4 regions of the Oleidesulfovibrio alaskensis DSM 16109 genome follow, and region 3 is predicted to be linked to each of the others. Evidence: predicted binding sites of a transcription regulator. Region 3 holds the regulator's gene; each other region holds the start of a gene.
The links. The regulator sigma-54, encoded in region 3, starts transcription at its own class of promoters, with help from an activator protein. The targets are predictions, from matches to a motif close to CTGGCACGGNNNNTGCTT.
Positions count from the first base shown of each region.

Region 1: the regulator sigma-54 is predicted to act here: its motif matches at 1,690-1,707, upstream of H586_RS19815 (THxN family PEP-CTERM protein).
Region 2: the regulator sigma-54 is predicted to act here: its motif matches at 2,251-2,268, upstream of H586_RS0105545 (YeiH family protein).
Region 4: the regulator sigma-54 is predicted to act here: its motif matches at 1,887-1,904, upstream of flgF (flagellar basal-body rod protein FlgF).

Region 1 is NZ_AXWQ01000004.1:475,133-478,757, forward strand. It holds gene H586_RS0102485 (THxN family PEP-CTERM protein) at 1-372, opposite strand, end outside; gene H586_RS19815 (THxN family PEP-CTERM protein) at 841-1,632, opposite strand; gene H586_RS19820 (THxN family PEP-CTERM protein) at 1,906-2,694, opposite strand; gene greA (transcription elongation factor GreA) at 3,092-3,583, opposite strand.
Region 2 is NZ_AXWQ01000006.1:104,859-108,483, reverse strand. It holds gene H586_RS0105570 (MBOAT family O-acyltransferase) at 1-116, shown strand, start outside; gene H586_RS0105565 (hypothetical protein) at 119-1,057, shown strand; tRNA gene H586_RS0105550 (tRNA-Leu) at 1,937-2,023, opposite strand; gene H586_RS0105545 (YeiH family protein) at 2,366-3,625, shown strand, end outside.
Region 3 is NZ_AXWQ01000015.1:96,248-99,872, forward strand. It holds gene rapZ (RNase adapter RapZ) at 1-217, opposite strand, end outside; gene H586_RS0110375 (PTS sugar transporter subunit IIA) at 279-728, opposite strand; gene hpf (ribosome hibernation-promoting factor, HPF/YfiA family) at 732-1,274, opposite strand; gene rpoN (RNA polymerase factor sigma-54) at 1,325-2,749, opposite strand; gene lptB (LPS export ABC transporter ATP-binding protein) at 2,942-3,625, opposite strand, start outside.
Region 4 is NZ_KI519494.1:402,935-406,559, reverse strand. It holds gene flgA (flagellar basal body P-ring formation chaperone FlgA) at 1-142, opposite strand, end outside; gene flgG (flagellar basal-body rod protein FlgG) at 244-1,029, opposite strand; gene flgF (flagellar basal-body rod protein FlgF) at 1,057-1,839, opposite strand; gene H586_RS0113855 (ribosome maturation factor RimP) at 2,164-2,679, shown strand; gene nusA (transcription termination factor NusA) at 2,716-3,625, shown strand, end outside.

The DNA.
Region 1 (3,625 bases), on a different contig from region 3:
CCACAGAGCCAGTTCGGCTTTCACCCTGCCGGAGGTCAGAGTATCAGTTGTCACGGGCATGTTGGTATGGGTCATGGTGGTTGCATAGGCAGCATCACCATCAGTATCAACATTTCCCCATGTATAACTTGTCAGTTTGATGCTGCTGCGCTTTTCCCAAGAACCCCAGCTGAGATCTGTGTAGGCTCTTTCACCATCAATCTTCTGGCGCCCCCAGTAACCCACGTTTCCGTTACGGCCGGACATTTCCCAGTCGGTGAAACCGATATGGTATGAGTATTGCCAGCTGTTGACCACAGCTGCAGACGCAGCAGATGCCACAAGAATACCCGCCGCAAAGACGGCGCACGCAAAAAGAGCACGAATTTTCATGAGCTGATTCCCCCCAGCTTTTAGTAGCCACCCGTTGCAGGCGGCATATCTGACAAGCAATCGCCGTGCCTGTATATTTTTTCCATATAGCGTCAACAGGTTACCACTATGTACTACATCGGAAAACCCATCGGAAACTGTAATACTTTTCGACACCTTCGCATGCATTATACCACAAATTGACAGCCGGGCAATACCTGAGACTTGTTGGTCAGGCAGTGGCGGTGACAGCCCGGCACCGCCTGCGGGAAAAAGTACGCGCGTTACAGCCTGCACCGGCCTTACGGGCTTCTTACAGCACTGCCCCCGCCTGTCACCACACATAACGCCTGCTGTTCCGGAAAAAACGGCATCAAACGCACACCGCATTGTACCGGTGTATCTCCATGGTTTCGCGCACATGGCAGCAGCATAAAAAAAGGCAGGCTCTGCCATCAGAGCCTGCCGGTATGCGGTGCGACAGGTTCATCAGGAACGCTTCGCAACATTTCTTTTCATACGGGAATACACGCCAAGAGCCACCAGCCCCAGCCCCATGAGCCCGAGCGTTGCAGGCTCCGGCGCAGGTGTGGGTTGCGGCCGATGCGTGATGGTAAAGCTGGTGTCCACCGTAGTGTCTGCATTTTCAGGAGTCAGCCAGCCGTAGTACGTGATGGATGTGTCCAGCCCCAGAGCTTCGATGTAGGACTCGGGGATGACACCGTAACTGCTGCCGAAATCAAGCGTGTACCACTCTCCGCCGTATTCGAAGCCTTCGGTGGTCACCCCGGGGTTGGTCAGAATGAACACGTCATCAGTAAGCAGCCCGTTATTGGGGGTCTCATAAAATGCAAATTCCAGAGCCGTGGACAACGCTATTTCTGAGCCATGGTACGGATCAAGAGCTCTCAGTTCGAGCATGGCCTTGACGGTACCGGATACCAGCGACCCGCCGTAAGTGGGCGAGTTGCTGTGCGTCATGGACATGGCATGCGCGGCATCACCGTTGGTGTGCACAATACCGCTGGTTCCGCTGTCCAGCGAGATTCCGCTCCAGCCGTTCCAGTTATCGCCCCAGTACAGATTCTTGTAGGCCTTCTCGCCATCTATCCAGGTTTTTCCCCACTTAGAAGGTCTGGTCCAGCGGTCGGACATTTTCCAGTCGGTAAAACCGGCGTTGTAGGTGTAGCCCCACGAAGTAACCACGGCAGCAGAAGCAACGGCCGCAAAAAGAAGATTGAAAACAAGAATACCAGTTATTGTAACAATACGAGTGTGCATAACAGCTTCCTTACACAAATAGTAATGAGTTCTTTCCTCGGTAGAGGCACACTGGTTAAGCAAACAGCGTTCCATGCAATCTAACACAATCTAATCTAACATGTTAGGCAAAACCCTACCCATGATTGACTGTATTTTAACTGTAAATAAATCCGACACCAGTTATAACTACCGACATCACCCCCGACAGGAGCAGACACTCATTCCGGATTTTGTGCACAAAAAAAGCGGCCCGCAGGCGGACCGCTTGGCAGATTCAGCACTTGCAGCAACTCAGCTTTTTTTGCGGCGCTGCCACAGAGCGTATCCGCCCATGGCCAGCATACCCAGTCCCATAAGCCCCATTGTTGCGGGCTCCGGAGCATGCGCGGGCTGGGGCATCACATGCGAAATTGAAAAGCTGGTGTCCACCACGGTACTGTCAAATTCCGAGGTAACCCATCCATAATATGTAAGTCCCGTATCCAGCCCGATCCGCTGAATGTAATATTCCGGAATAACGCCGAAGCTCCCGCCGAAGTCCAGCGTGTACCACTCACCGTCATACTCAAAACCTTCAAAGGTGACCTGCGGATTGTTCAAAATAAACACATCGCGGCTCATTCCTTCAAATATGGACTTTTCATAAAAGCTGAAATCAAGTTCGGTGGAAAGCGTTGCAGGCTCACCCGCCACAGGCTCCAGCGCCTGAAGTTCAAGTACGGCTTTCACCGTGCCGGAGACAAGCGCGCTTGTTGTCCATCTGTTGTAGTGCGTCATGGTCATGGCTGCGGCAGGCGCACCGCCTGTGTTCACCACACCGGAAACAGGTGCGTTGAGTTCAATGCGGGACTGAAACAAGGGAAGCAGGCTGGAGCCCCACCAGAGGGTATGGTAGCCGGTCTCGCCGTTCAGATTGACCGGTCCCTTCACCCCGCCGGAGTCTCCGGACTGTGCCCATGTCCAGTCCACAAAACCGGCATCATAAGAATACTGCCAGGAAGTTACCACCCCGGCCGATGCTGACGAAACAAAGATAAGCGTCACAACAAGCACCATTGCAATCCGACAGACAGTTTTCATGATTCACTCCTGTTACCCTGTACTCTAACGCTACCAAGCCTTCGATATAACAGAAGCAATAGCGGTTCCAAATCGACAATACAAAATTAAAACAACATGTTAACATTGGAATCGGCAAAGAACAAAAAAATGTAAAAAAAAACGACACATCTTATAATATAAAATAGCCCTTACATTACAGACTGATAACAAACTGAGAAGATAAAGACAGCTGTCGATTATAATTACACCAGTAAAAATACCTGACACTGCCCTGCCTGTACCCGCAGCAAAAACAAAAAGCCCCCGCCGCAAAAACGGCAGGGGCTTACAGAGCTTGTCTTGGCTGTCTGGTGTCACCGGAGGTACTGGCCGCCCGGTGGCGCCGACAGGAGCACATCCAGACTGGCCTGTAAAACTATTCGAGGGTGATGACAGGGCCGTTGAAGCTTACAGAAACGATTTCGTAATGTATTTTTCCTCTCGGGGCGTCCACCACAACTTCGTCGCCTTCCTCTTTGCCCAGAACAGCTTTGGCAACAGGAGAAAGAACCGAGATGCTGCCTTTCACATAGTCAGTCTCGTCGGGACCCACCAGAGTATACACCCGCATTTCACCGGTTTCGAGGTCTTCCAGCTCTATGGTGGCACCATAGGTCACACGCTCGCCGCCAAGCGTTCTCATATCAATGACATTGAAGCGGGCCATGCGGGATTCGATGTTGCCGATACGCGCTTCAAGCATGCCCTGACGCTCACGGGCGGCATCATAGCCTGCGTTTTCGCTCAGGTCGCCTTCTTCGCGTGCTTCCTTGATGGCCTGAATCACTGCGGGACGTTCCTGCTTCAGCCTTTCAAGATCTCGTTTAACCAGTTCAAAGCCTTCAACTGAAATCGGGATGCTGCTCATGTTTGATTCCTTGACATTTCTCGATAGTTTTTTGCCAACGAC
Region 2 (3,625 bases), on a different contig from region 3:
GGCTGGTAAGCCCCGGCATGTTCTGGACAGCATGGATTGTCATCTGTCTTTTCTGCTCGCTGTATTTCATGGCAGATGCCGCCCATGTCTCCGAGTTCATCTACTTCAGGTTTTGATTATGCGCGTTGACCGTTACAAGCGACACACCTTCTATGCCCTGTTCTGGACTGTGGGGCTGTTTGCACTGTTCAAGCTGCTTCTGTTTGCCAACTATGCCTCCGGTTTCCGGATGGTGCAGCAGGACGCGCTGGTCAGGTACCAGCTGGAACGCATTGCCCTGCCGGACCCTGTGCATACTCTTCTCGTGGGTGACAGTTCATTGGGCAACGCCGTCAGTGCTCCGCTTTTTTCCGCAGTCACGGGCCGCCCTGCACTGTCTCTGGCGCTTACAGGCAGCTTCGGGGTGCAGGGTTCGGTCAATATGGCCCTGCGCGCCATGCAGCACCATCCGGAAATACGTAATGTGGTTTTTTTCCAGACGCTCGACATTTTTCAGCGCCGGTCCGGTACCTGGCCGTATGCCACGGTTGACCCATGGTGTCCGCAGACATGGCGGAGCATCGCCGTGAGTGACAATGTGACGGCGATTGATGTGCTGGCGGGCTATCTGCAGTTCGTCACCGATCTTGGGCATCTCCGGCACGGTATGACGGATATGACGCCGGAGCTGAGTGCCGGGACATTGTATACGGAACAGGCTGACAGCAGATTCAACAACGGCGGACGCACACTTGGTGTGAAAAACTGGATAACAGGGACTCCGCGTGAGCGTGTGGTACAGGCTCTTGATGAATTTGCCGCATATTGCGCTGCACGGGGGGTACGCTGTATTTTTGTGTTCGGCCCCATGCATGAGGAAGTCATTGCGCATTCTGCCGGATATGTGCGCGAGGTGTGGCGGCTGCTGAACAAGACGCGCCATCTGACAGTGGTGCCGGAGCTTTTTCCGCTTTCCGCTGACAGATTGGGGGACTCGGAAGATCATGTGGCCCCCGAGTTTCAGGCGGAGACCACCCGTCAGTATGCAAGGCGGCTGGAGCAGTTTCTTTTGCCATGACAGACGCGGCCGGTTATCCGGCCGCGTTTTTTTGTATGCAGAAACTGCCCCGCCAGTGATATGCCCCCCATCAGGTGGACATGGTGATAAAGCCCCCCAGGCTGAAACCATTCACCTGATGGGGGGCATATCACTATGCCGGGAGATTTTTCCATGGTGCATCGCGGTGCAGTGGAGAAACTATCCTTCAGATGCACGGTCGGGAAGGCAGACCGGCAGGCTGTGCCCTGCAAGCGGCGGAGGAAATATCACCCGGCGGAAAAGCCGGCGGGAACCCCTTGTGTAAACCTGAGTTGTCACTTTGTGTGGTGTGAAAACAGCGGAACTTTTTTTTCGGGCAAAATATGTGAAAAAAAGGGCGATGTGCATACTGCCGGAGGCATACCGGTTTTGTGTACAGCGAAACTGCGGAATCGGGACAGGTCGCCTGATATGACAGTTGTTTTATAACTGTCCAGCTTATTACGTTTTTTGTTTGGCTTGAGTCGACGATGCTATGATGCGCGGGCTGACACATCAGGATGCAGAGATTCGGGCGGCATAGATTCGGCTGGAAAATACGGGATACTAGCGCTGCAAGAATGTACGAATGCGCCGGAGGGCATGTCCGGCACATGAGAGTATCCGGATTCACGTTCACCGGAACAGCGGATATCCGGTGCGGCCTGTGCGGCGTCTGCCGGAGCTGTACCGGAAAAGAAAAAGAGTGCGGATTTTGTGTGAGAAGGTCAAAGTTTCAGGGGATATGGGGCATATGGGGCGCATGCGGGGCGCCCGACAGGCGTTTGTCGGGCGGGCAGTGCATTGATGCGCACGGGCTGGCCGGATGCAGCGGGTAACAAAAAAAAGGAGTCTGCTAACAGACTCCTTTTACATTCGTGGTGCCGGGGGGGAGACTCGAACTCCCACGGGGGAACCCCCACTAGACCCTGAACCTAGCGTGTCTACCAATTCCACCACCTCGGCACGGTACGGCGCATCCGCGTAACGAGTGCGTCGAGGAAAGGTGTTTATACGGATTGCCTGCGGAGCGCAAGAACTTTTTTTGGAAATAAGAAAAAAAGAGTAATAGTGAGACAAAGCACAAGCGATATGGTAACTTTGGTTTGCAACTGTCAACAGAGGTATGCGTCCGGCATGCGGCAGACTGCCCGGCAAGCCGCCCTGTGCGCCGGTCCGTAAGGGCAACGGGTCTGGCACGCTTCTTGTTATACTGTGGCGGAGACGCCTTTCGGGTACGGGCGGGGCAAGCCCTGTTGGATGTTCGGAGGCGAGTCATCAATCAGTTTTAAGGAGGATAAGGCTCTCATGGCGGAACAGAACAGCAACGTTGTCGTGGACACAGGCCAAAGCCGGTTGTCCGATTTGTGGACCAAGGAAGATTACTGGGCGATCTGGCTTGGTTTTCTTGTCATTTTTGTTTGTATTTTTGCATACTTCAACTTCGGACCCAAAGAAGAGTTCGCACAGAAGATTGCCAAGTACAATGCGGTGCAGCAGGAAGAGGCTGCCCGCGCACCTTTCAAGACTCTTGAATGGTACGATGCTCAGGAAGGCAAGAAAAAGCTCAAGGCTTCTTCTTCCGGCTTCGGCAAGTTTGTGAAGCACTGGACAGCTCGTCCCAATACCTGGAAGACCAACCCCCTTGACGCCTTCATCATGTCTGAAGAAGTTGCCAAGGCCAAGAATGAAAAGGGCAAGCCTGCTTACGAAAAGGCCAAGGCCGCCACTGCAGCCGCCTTTGCAGAAGCAAAGGTAGCACAGGAAGCAGCCGCAGCCGCTTCGTTCCAGAACGCCGGTCTGAATGAAGCCGCACAGGCTGAAATCGCCGACTGGCGCGCTGCCAAGGCTCAGGAAGCCAAAGCCAAGAAAAAGGTTTCCTACAAAGCCTACAACGTCATTCCGACTCTGATCGGTCTGTGCGTGTTCTTTATTCTGTTCTTCGGTATCGGCATTCATTTTATGGGCAAAAGCGTAGGCGCATTTGCCAAGGGCTTCGGCATCGTGTTTCTGGTGTCGGTTCTGGCCTACACGCTGGGCGCGCACACCATTTCCAAGCAGTACGGCTTCGGCGCTGAAGCATGGGGCGTTCTGCTGGGTATGGTTATCGCCAACACCCTCGGCACTCCCAGCTGGGTCAAGCCCGCCTGCGAAGTGGAATACTTCATCAAGACCGGTCTGGTACTGCTGGGCGCGGAAGTGATGTTCAACAAGATCGTCGCCATCGGTATTCCCGGTATCTTCGTGGCGTGGGTTGTTACCCCTGTTGTACTTATCTCCACCTTCATCTTCGGTCAGAAGGTGCTGCGTATTCCTTCCAAGACCCTGAACATGGTTATCTCCGCCGACATGTCGGTGTGCGGCACCTCTGCCGCTATCGCCACGGCTGCGGCCTGCCGCGCCAAAAAGGAAGAGCTTACCCTGTCCATCGGTCTTTCGCTGGTCTTCACTGCCATCATGATGATCGTCATGCCTGCCTTCATCAAGGCTGTGGGCATACCTGAAATTCTCGGCGGCGCGTGGATGGGCGGTACCATCGACGCCACCGGCGCCGTGGCAGCTGCAGGT
Region 3 (3,625 bases):
GAAAATCGAACTGGCGCAGGTCCATGCCCAGCACCACGCCGCGGTAGCGCCCCATGGCATCACGTGCAAGATGTTCCAACAGGTCGGCCACTACCCCCACCGGCAGCCCGTCTATGGTAAAAAAGCGCAAGTCCTCGAATACATTGAGCACCGTGCTTTTGCCCGCGCCGGAAAGTCCTGTGACTATAAGAACCGGCAGACTTTCACTCTTTTTCACGGCGCAACCCCTTTTCCTACCTTTTAGACAGAGCGGCACCACCGGCGTCCGCCCCTTTCCGTTACGCCTTCTGCAAAAGCTCCCACAAGGTATCTTCCGAATCTGCCTGAGCAAATTCAGCTCTGAATTCTTTGTCTTTCAGCAGACGCGAAATCTGTGCGAGAATGCGCAGATGCATGCCGGCCACCTGTTCTGGAGCAAGAACAAGAAAGAATACGTTACACAGCTTGTAATCAAGCGCTTCAAAATCAAGCCCTTCAGAACTGCGACCGACCACCAGCACGATGTGGTCAAGCCCCTCCACCTTGCCGTGCGGTATGGCTATGCCGTCACCGATGCCGGTTGTTCCCAGATTTTCACGGTCCTGCAGAATGCGGACCACGGTATTCTGATCCAGTTCCGGATATTTTTGGATGACCGGTTTCACAAGTTCCGCCAGCACCTCAGTTTTGGTGCTGGCGGAAAGCTCATGAATTATGAGGTCTTTATCCAGGTATTCACCCAGTTTCATTTTTTAGAATCCCGGATCGATCAGCCCGAAGTCTCCGTCCTTGCGACGGTAGATGACATTCACGCGGTTGTTCTGCGCGTTTTTGAAAACGAGAAACTCGTAATCCAGCGCCTCAAGCTGCATGGCTGCTTCATCAATATGCATGGGTTTGGGATCAATCTCATCAGTTTCAATGATGGTGCGCTCGCGCACGCCGTCATTGTCTTTGTAATTGAACACATCCATACGCACGCTGTCATCACTGCTGGAACGGCGCCGATCCTTAGTCTTTTCTGCGTGTTTCTTGACCTGTGCTTCCAGCTTATCCAGCACAAGATCAATAGTGGCATACATATCCTCGCTCTGCTCCACTGCAGAGAGATTCAACCCCTCGCCCGTGCATTGTACTTCCGCCTTGTGCCGGAATTTATCAACGCTCAACAGAACCTGTAACTCAAGGTTTTCTGACTTATTCAAAAAGCGTCCGAGCTTTTCAAAACGGCGGTTGGCATACTTTTTCAAGTGATCGGAAGGCTCGAAGTTCTTGAAAGTGAAAGCGATGTTCATAAAAACCTCCAGAGATTCAGTTCAGGCATTTCTGCCGGAAATCCTTTGGCCTAAAATACAGCTTTTCGTTTCGAAGAAGAAGGGATTCCCATAGCTGTACGATACTTCGCCACGGTTCTTCGAGCAATATTGACTTGCAACTTTTCTTTAAGAATTTCTCCGATCTTTTCGTCACTGAGCGGTTCTTTAGGATTTTCTTCAGAAATCAGGTTCTTTATCAGCGCTTTCACACTTTCAGAACCTACCTCTGTTCCGTCATTTAACGCCAGTGCACTGTTAAAGAAATACTTAAGCTCCACAATACCATGGGGGGTAGCCACATACTTATTTGTTGTAATACGGCTGACGGTTGATTCGTGCATTCCTATATCGTCCGCTATATCCTTGAGAATAAGCGGGCGAAGCCGGGATACGCCTTCCTCGAAAAAACCCCTCTGATATTTAATAATGCTCTCAACTACTTTGTACAGGGTTCGCTGCCGTTGATAAAGGCTTTTTATAAGCCACGAGGCGGAGCGCATTTTTTCCTGCACGTAGTCCTTTTCTTTATCAGTGGAGCCCTTGACGCCTTCTTTATAAAATTCACTCAGCTGGAGATGTGGCAGGCCGTCTTCGTTCAGCAGGATGATAAAATCATCCTCGCTTTTATACACGTAGACATCGGGGCTGACATACGCGGGCTGTTCGTTACCGAAACGGGAGCCCGGCATGGGGTCAAGAGTCTGGATAAGGTCAAGATATTCTTTAAGGTCGTCCATTCCCAGACGATATTTTCTGAGAAGAGGCTTGTACCGTCGTTTTTCCAGGTCTTCCAGATGATCGCGGATCAGCTCGACAAGCACAGGGTCGCGGTCGTATCCAAGCACTTCGACCTGAACCAGAAGGCATTCCTGCGGAGTACGCGCCGCTATGCCCACGGGATCAAGCCGCTGCAGCAGGTGCAGCGTTTCTTCCACCTCTGCCGTACCGGCACCGGCCATTTCCGCCACGTTTTCCACCGTCGCCTGCAGATAGCCCGCAGGCGAAAGGTTGCCGATTATGACCTCTGCTATGTCCAGCTGTTTTTCCGTGGCGGAAGACAAGCGCAGCTGCCAGCTGAGATGCCCTTCCAGCGTGGGGCTGGATGAAAAACGAGCCTCAAAGGCGGTCATCTCTTCCGGCACTTCCGCGTCGCGTCCGCCTGCCTGTTTGCCGGTACTGGCAAAATCGCCAAGATAGTTTTCCCAGTCGGCATTCTTTACCAATTCCTGACGGAAAGGGTCGGCTTCTTCTGCTCTCGGGGCTCTCTCTTCAGCCTGAGAGACTGGGCGCTCTTCCTGTGTTTCTTCAAGAAACGGGTTTTCCAGCAGTTCCTGCTGAACGGTTTCAACGAGCTCGACGCGTGAAAGCTGCAACAGTTTGATCGCCTGCTGAAGCTGGGGCGTCATCACAAGCTGCTGAGCGAGTTTAAGCTGCTGTCGTAACTCTAAAGCCATTGTTCAACCGAATCCTTAAGATTATAAAAGCTGAATATATTTTGTTTTTATTGCTCAGGGAATATCAAATCCCTGATGCCGGAGACAGCGGAAACGTATATTCCGTGCTGTTATCCAAAAATCATTCCAAAATGCATTCCATGACTCTTTTCTGCCACATATATCTGTGTGATGCAACCGGAGCCGGGGGACTTACAGGCAGAAGCCCTCTCCCAGATAGACACTGCGGGCCTTGGGATCGGCCACAATGGCTTCCGGAGTGCCTTCCAGAATGACCCTTCCTTCGTAAACGAGATAAGCCCTGTCGCAGATATTCAATGTTTCACGTACATTATGATCAGAGATCAACACCCCGATACCTTTGTCGCGCAGTTTTTTGATGATTTCCTGAATATCATCCACGGCCAGAGGATCAATGCCGGCAAACGGTTCATCAAGCAGGATGAACTTCGGGGCGCGGATGAGGGCCCGGGCGATTTCCAGCCGCCGCCGTTCACCGCCGGACAGGTGCATGGCGTATGAATCGGCGATGTGGGTGATGCCGAACTCTTCAAGCAGTTCCTGCGCTCTTGCCTGCTGAGCTTTTTTGCTCAACCCCACATGTTCCAGAATCATCTGCAGATTCTGAGTGACAGTGAGTTTTTTAAAAACAGAACTTTCCTGAGGCAGATAGCTCAAACCGATACGGGCGCGTTCATGCAGCGGCCAGTCGGATATGCTCAGGTCATCCAGCTGCACCTCGCCGGCATTGGGCTTTACAATGCCTATGAGCATATAAAAGGTCGTGGTCTTGCCCGCGCCGTTGGGGCCCAGCAGGCCGACAATTTCCCCCTGTTTCACATTCAGGGAAACGCCGCAGACCACTTCGCGCGAACC
Region 4 (3,625 bases), on a different contig from region 3:
CGGGTGAAGCTATTTCACCCAGCAGCACCATATCTCCGTGCACCACCGCCGCATCGCGCAGCTGCAGACGCCACGTGCCCGTAAGAGAAGCTCCGGCGGGAACAGCAGCCAGCACGGCCAGCAGCACGGCCAGCAGCACCATGTGCAGGCCCCGCAGGCCACACCGCGAAAGAGACTCTGCCGCGGCGCCTGAATACGGTTTTGCAACGGACATCCACATACGCACGATCCCCCGCAGACGCATCAGGCGCGCTTGAGCTGGGTTGCCGTCTGCAGCATGTTGTCCGAAGCCTGAATGGCCTTGGAGTTCATTTCGTACGCACGCTGCCCCACAATCATATTGACCATTTCGTCCACCACTTCCACGTTGGACATTTCCAGAAAGCCCTGCGCGATGGTGCCCACATTGTCTTCGCCGGGCACGCCCTCCACAGCCACACCGGAAGCCTCCGATGCAAGGTACAGGTTACGTCCGGCGGCCTGCAGTCCCGCGGGGTTGATGAACGTGTACAGCGGGATATCAGCCGCGGCCAGCTCTTCACCGTTCTTATCCAGCGCCGCGATGTGCCCGTTTTCGGTCACCACCACGTTTTTTGTTTCGGGCGGCACGGTGAATTCCGGCTCCAGCGGGTAACCGTTGGCCGTGACCACGGTGCCGTCCTGATTGAGCTTGAAAGCACCTGCGCGCGTGTAAGCCGGTTCGCCGTTCACGGTAACCTGAAAGAACCCGTCACCTTCAATGGCGAGGTCCAGCGGGTTGCCCGTGTTGGAGTAATCGCCCTGAGTGAAAAATTTGTGCACGGTGGTGGGACGCACACCGAGACCCACCTGAATACCCGTGGGAATACGCTGGTCGTTGCCGGTAACCGAGCCTGCGATCTTCATGTTCTGATACATGAGGTCCTCAAACTCGGCGCGGCTCTTTTTAAAGCCCAGTGTGTTCACGTTGGCGAGGTTGTTGGAAATGGTGTCAATATTAAGCTGCTGGGCGATCATACCTGTAGCAGCAGTCCAGAGAGAACGCATCATGACGGATATCCTCCGGTTTGCCGCACGTTACGCACGGCCCCTGCCCACCTGAGTGGTGGCCATTTTGTCCACGGCATCAGTGGTCTGCATAATTTTCTGATAAGCTTCAAACTGACGGTTGGCTTCGATCATGTTGACCATTTCAGTAACAACCTCGACGTTGGCCGTTTCCAGAAACCCCTGAAGCACCACGGGGTTTTCCACAGGAACCTCCTGCGCCTCCGCTCCCTCACGCAGTCGGAAAAGGTTGCTTCCCTGTTTTTCCAGCGCATCCAGATTGTCCAGCGTGACCACCTGCACCTGACCTATCTCTTCACCGTCGGCATAGATGGTGCCGTTTTCCGCCACTGTCAGATTGGCACGCGGCGGAATCTGTATGTCTCCGCCCGCTCCCAGCACGGGCCAGCCCTGCTGCGTTACCAGCTGACCGTCGGAAGTCTGACGGAAGTTGCCGTTACGGGTGTAGAACTCGCCGTCCGGGGTACGCACCTTGAAAAAGCCGTCGCCGTGCACGGCCATGTCCAGCGTACCGCCTGTCAGCTTCAGGCTGCCCTGACTGAAATCGGTCTTGGCCAGCGCTATGCGCGGTTTGGCAATGTGTATCGGCTCCGGAAACATCTTCTTGGAACGCACATTGGGTATGGGTTCCATCACCTCGTCATGGGCAAAGGAAAGAAAAGTGTCCTTGAACGCGAGCACGTCGCGTTTGTACCCGGTGGTATTCACGTTCGCCAGATTGTTGGCGATGTTGTTCAGCCGGTGTTCGTTGGTAAGCGCCCCGAATAACGCGCTATACATACTGTCTTGCATGGCAGCCTCCTTGGCGCGGCGCACAGGCGCCCGCACAGCCGGTCACGATGCAACATGCGGGCCAGCCTGTTCAGCCTTCTTTTAACCGGCGGCGCCGGTTTTTTGGTCTGCGGCCATTGACAACGTCTCGGGAGCAACATATACGATAGCGATTCAAATGTGCGGTTCCCACGTGGATGCTACCTGTTCTGGCCTACGCCGTGCAGGCAGACCGGATTATCACCGGCGGACATTGATACATCCTGTGGCCGCTAAGCGGCTGAACGCGGGGTGGCCGGCAAGGCCCCCTTTTTTTTTGCGGCAAGACCGCATGGTACGATGCATATGACCGTCACAACAATTCACGAACAACTGCTGGAAATCATCACCCCCGTCATCCGGTCCTTCGACCTTGAGTTGTGGGGCATGGACTTTATTCAGGGCGGCAAGGCCGTTCTGCGTATATATATTGACGGACCCGACGGCGTTACCATCGACCAGTGCGCCACTGTCTCGCGGCATATCGGGCTGGCACTGGAAGTCGAAGACATCATTGCCGGGGCTTACAACCTCGAGGTGTCGTCCCCGGGACTGGAACGGCCTTTGTTCAGCGCGGCACAGCTTGCCGCCTATAAAGGACACAAGGCAGAACTGGTGCTGCGCGCCCCCTGTGCGCAGTTTCCCGGACGGAAAAAATTTACCGGCGTTGTCGGAAACGTGGAAGGCGAAAACTTCACTCTGCAGATAGACCCGCTGAAAGGCGGCGACAACCTGCAGGAAGAACTCAGCGCGCACTGGGACGATGTGAAAAAAGCCAGACTGATCTACGATTTTGACAGCGAAAAAGGCCAGAAGCGCTAACGGCCGCCCGGACATATCGAGTCGGAGGAATTCCCCATGAGCATGGAATTGAAAAAAGCCATAGACCAGATCAGCAAAGACCGGGGGCTGGACCGGGCACTGCTGGTCGAAACGCTGGAAGAAGCGGTACGTACCTCCGTCATCCGCAAATACGGCGATGAGCTGGACCTTGAAGTCAACTTCAATGAAGAAACAGGCGAAATCGAGGTTTACCAGTTCAAAATCGTGACGGAAGAAGTGGAGGACGAGGCTTCGCAGATTTCTCTGGAAGACGCCCGCGCACACGACCCCAGCGTCCAGCTTGACGACGAGATGGGCTTTCGCCTGAAAATCGAAGATCTGGGCCGTATTGCCGCCCAGTCCGCCAAGCAGGTCATCATCCAGCGCATGCGGGATGCCGAGCAGGAAATCATATACGAAGAATTCAAGGACCGCCTGAACGAAGTCGCCAGCGGCATCATTCAGCGCAGAGACAAAACCGGCTGGATCATCAATCTGGGCCGTACCGAAGCGCTGCTGCCCAAAGACGAACAGATTCCGCGCGAACACTACAAGCGCGGCGACCGCGTGCAGGCCATCATCATAGAAGTGCGCAAGGAAGGCCGCGGCCCGCAGGTTGTGGTATCCCGTTCGCACCCCGACTACATGGCCGCGCTGTTCAAACGCGAAGTGCCCGAAGTGGATGACGAAACCGTTCAGGTGATGGGTGTTGCCCGCGATCCGGGCAGCCGCGCCAAAGTGGCTGTCACCTCGCGGGACCGCGATGTCGATCCGGTGGGTGCCTGTGTGGGCATACGCGGTTCGCGCATTCAGAATATCGTGCAGGAACTGCGCGGCGAACGCATCGACATAGTGGTGTGGAGTCCCGACATCGCAACCTATGCACGCAACGCCCTCAGCCCCGCCGTGATCAGCCGCATCATTGTGGACGAAGAGGAAAACATGC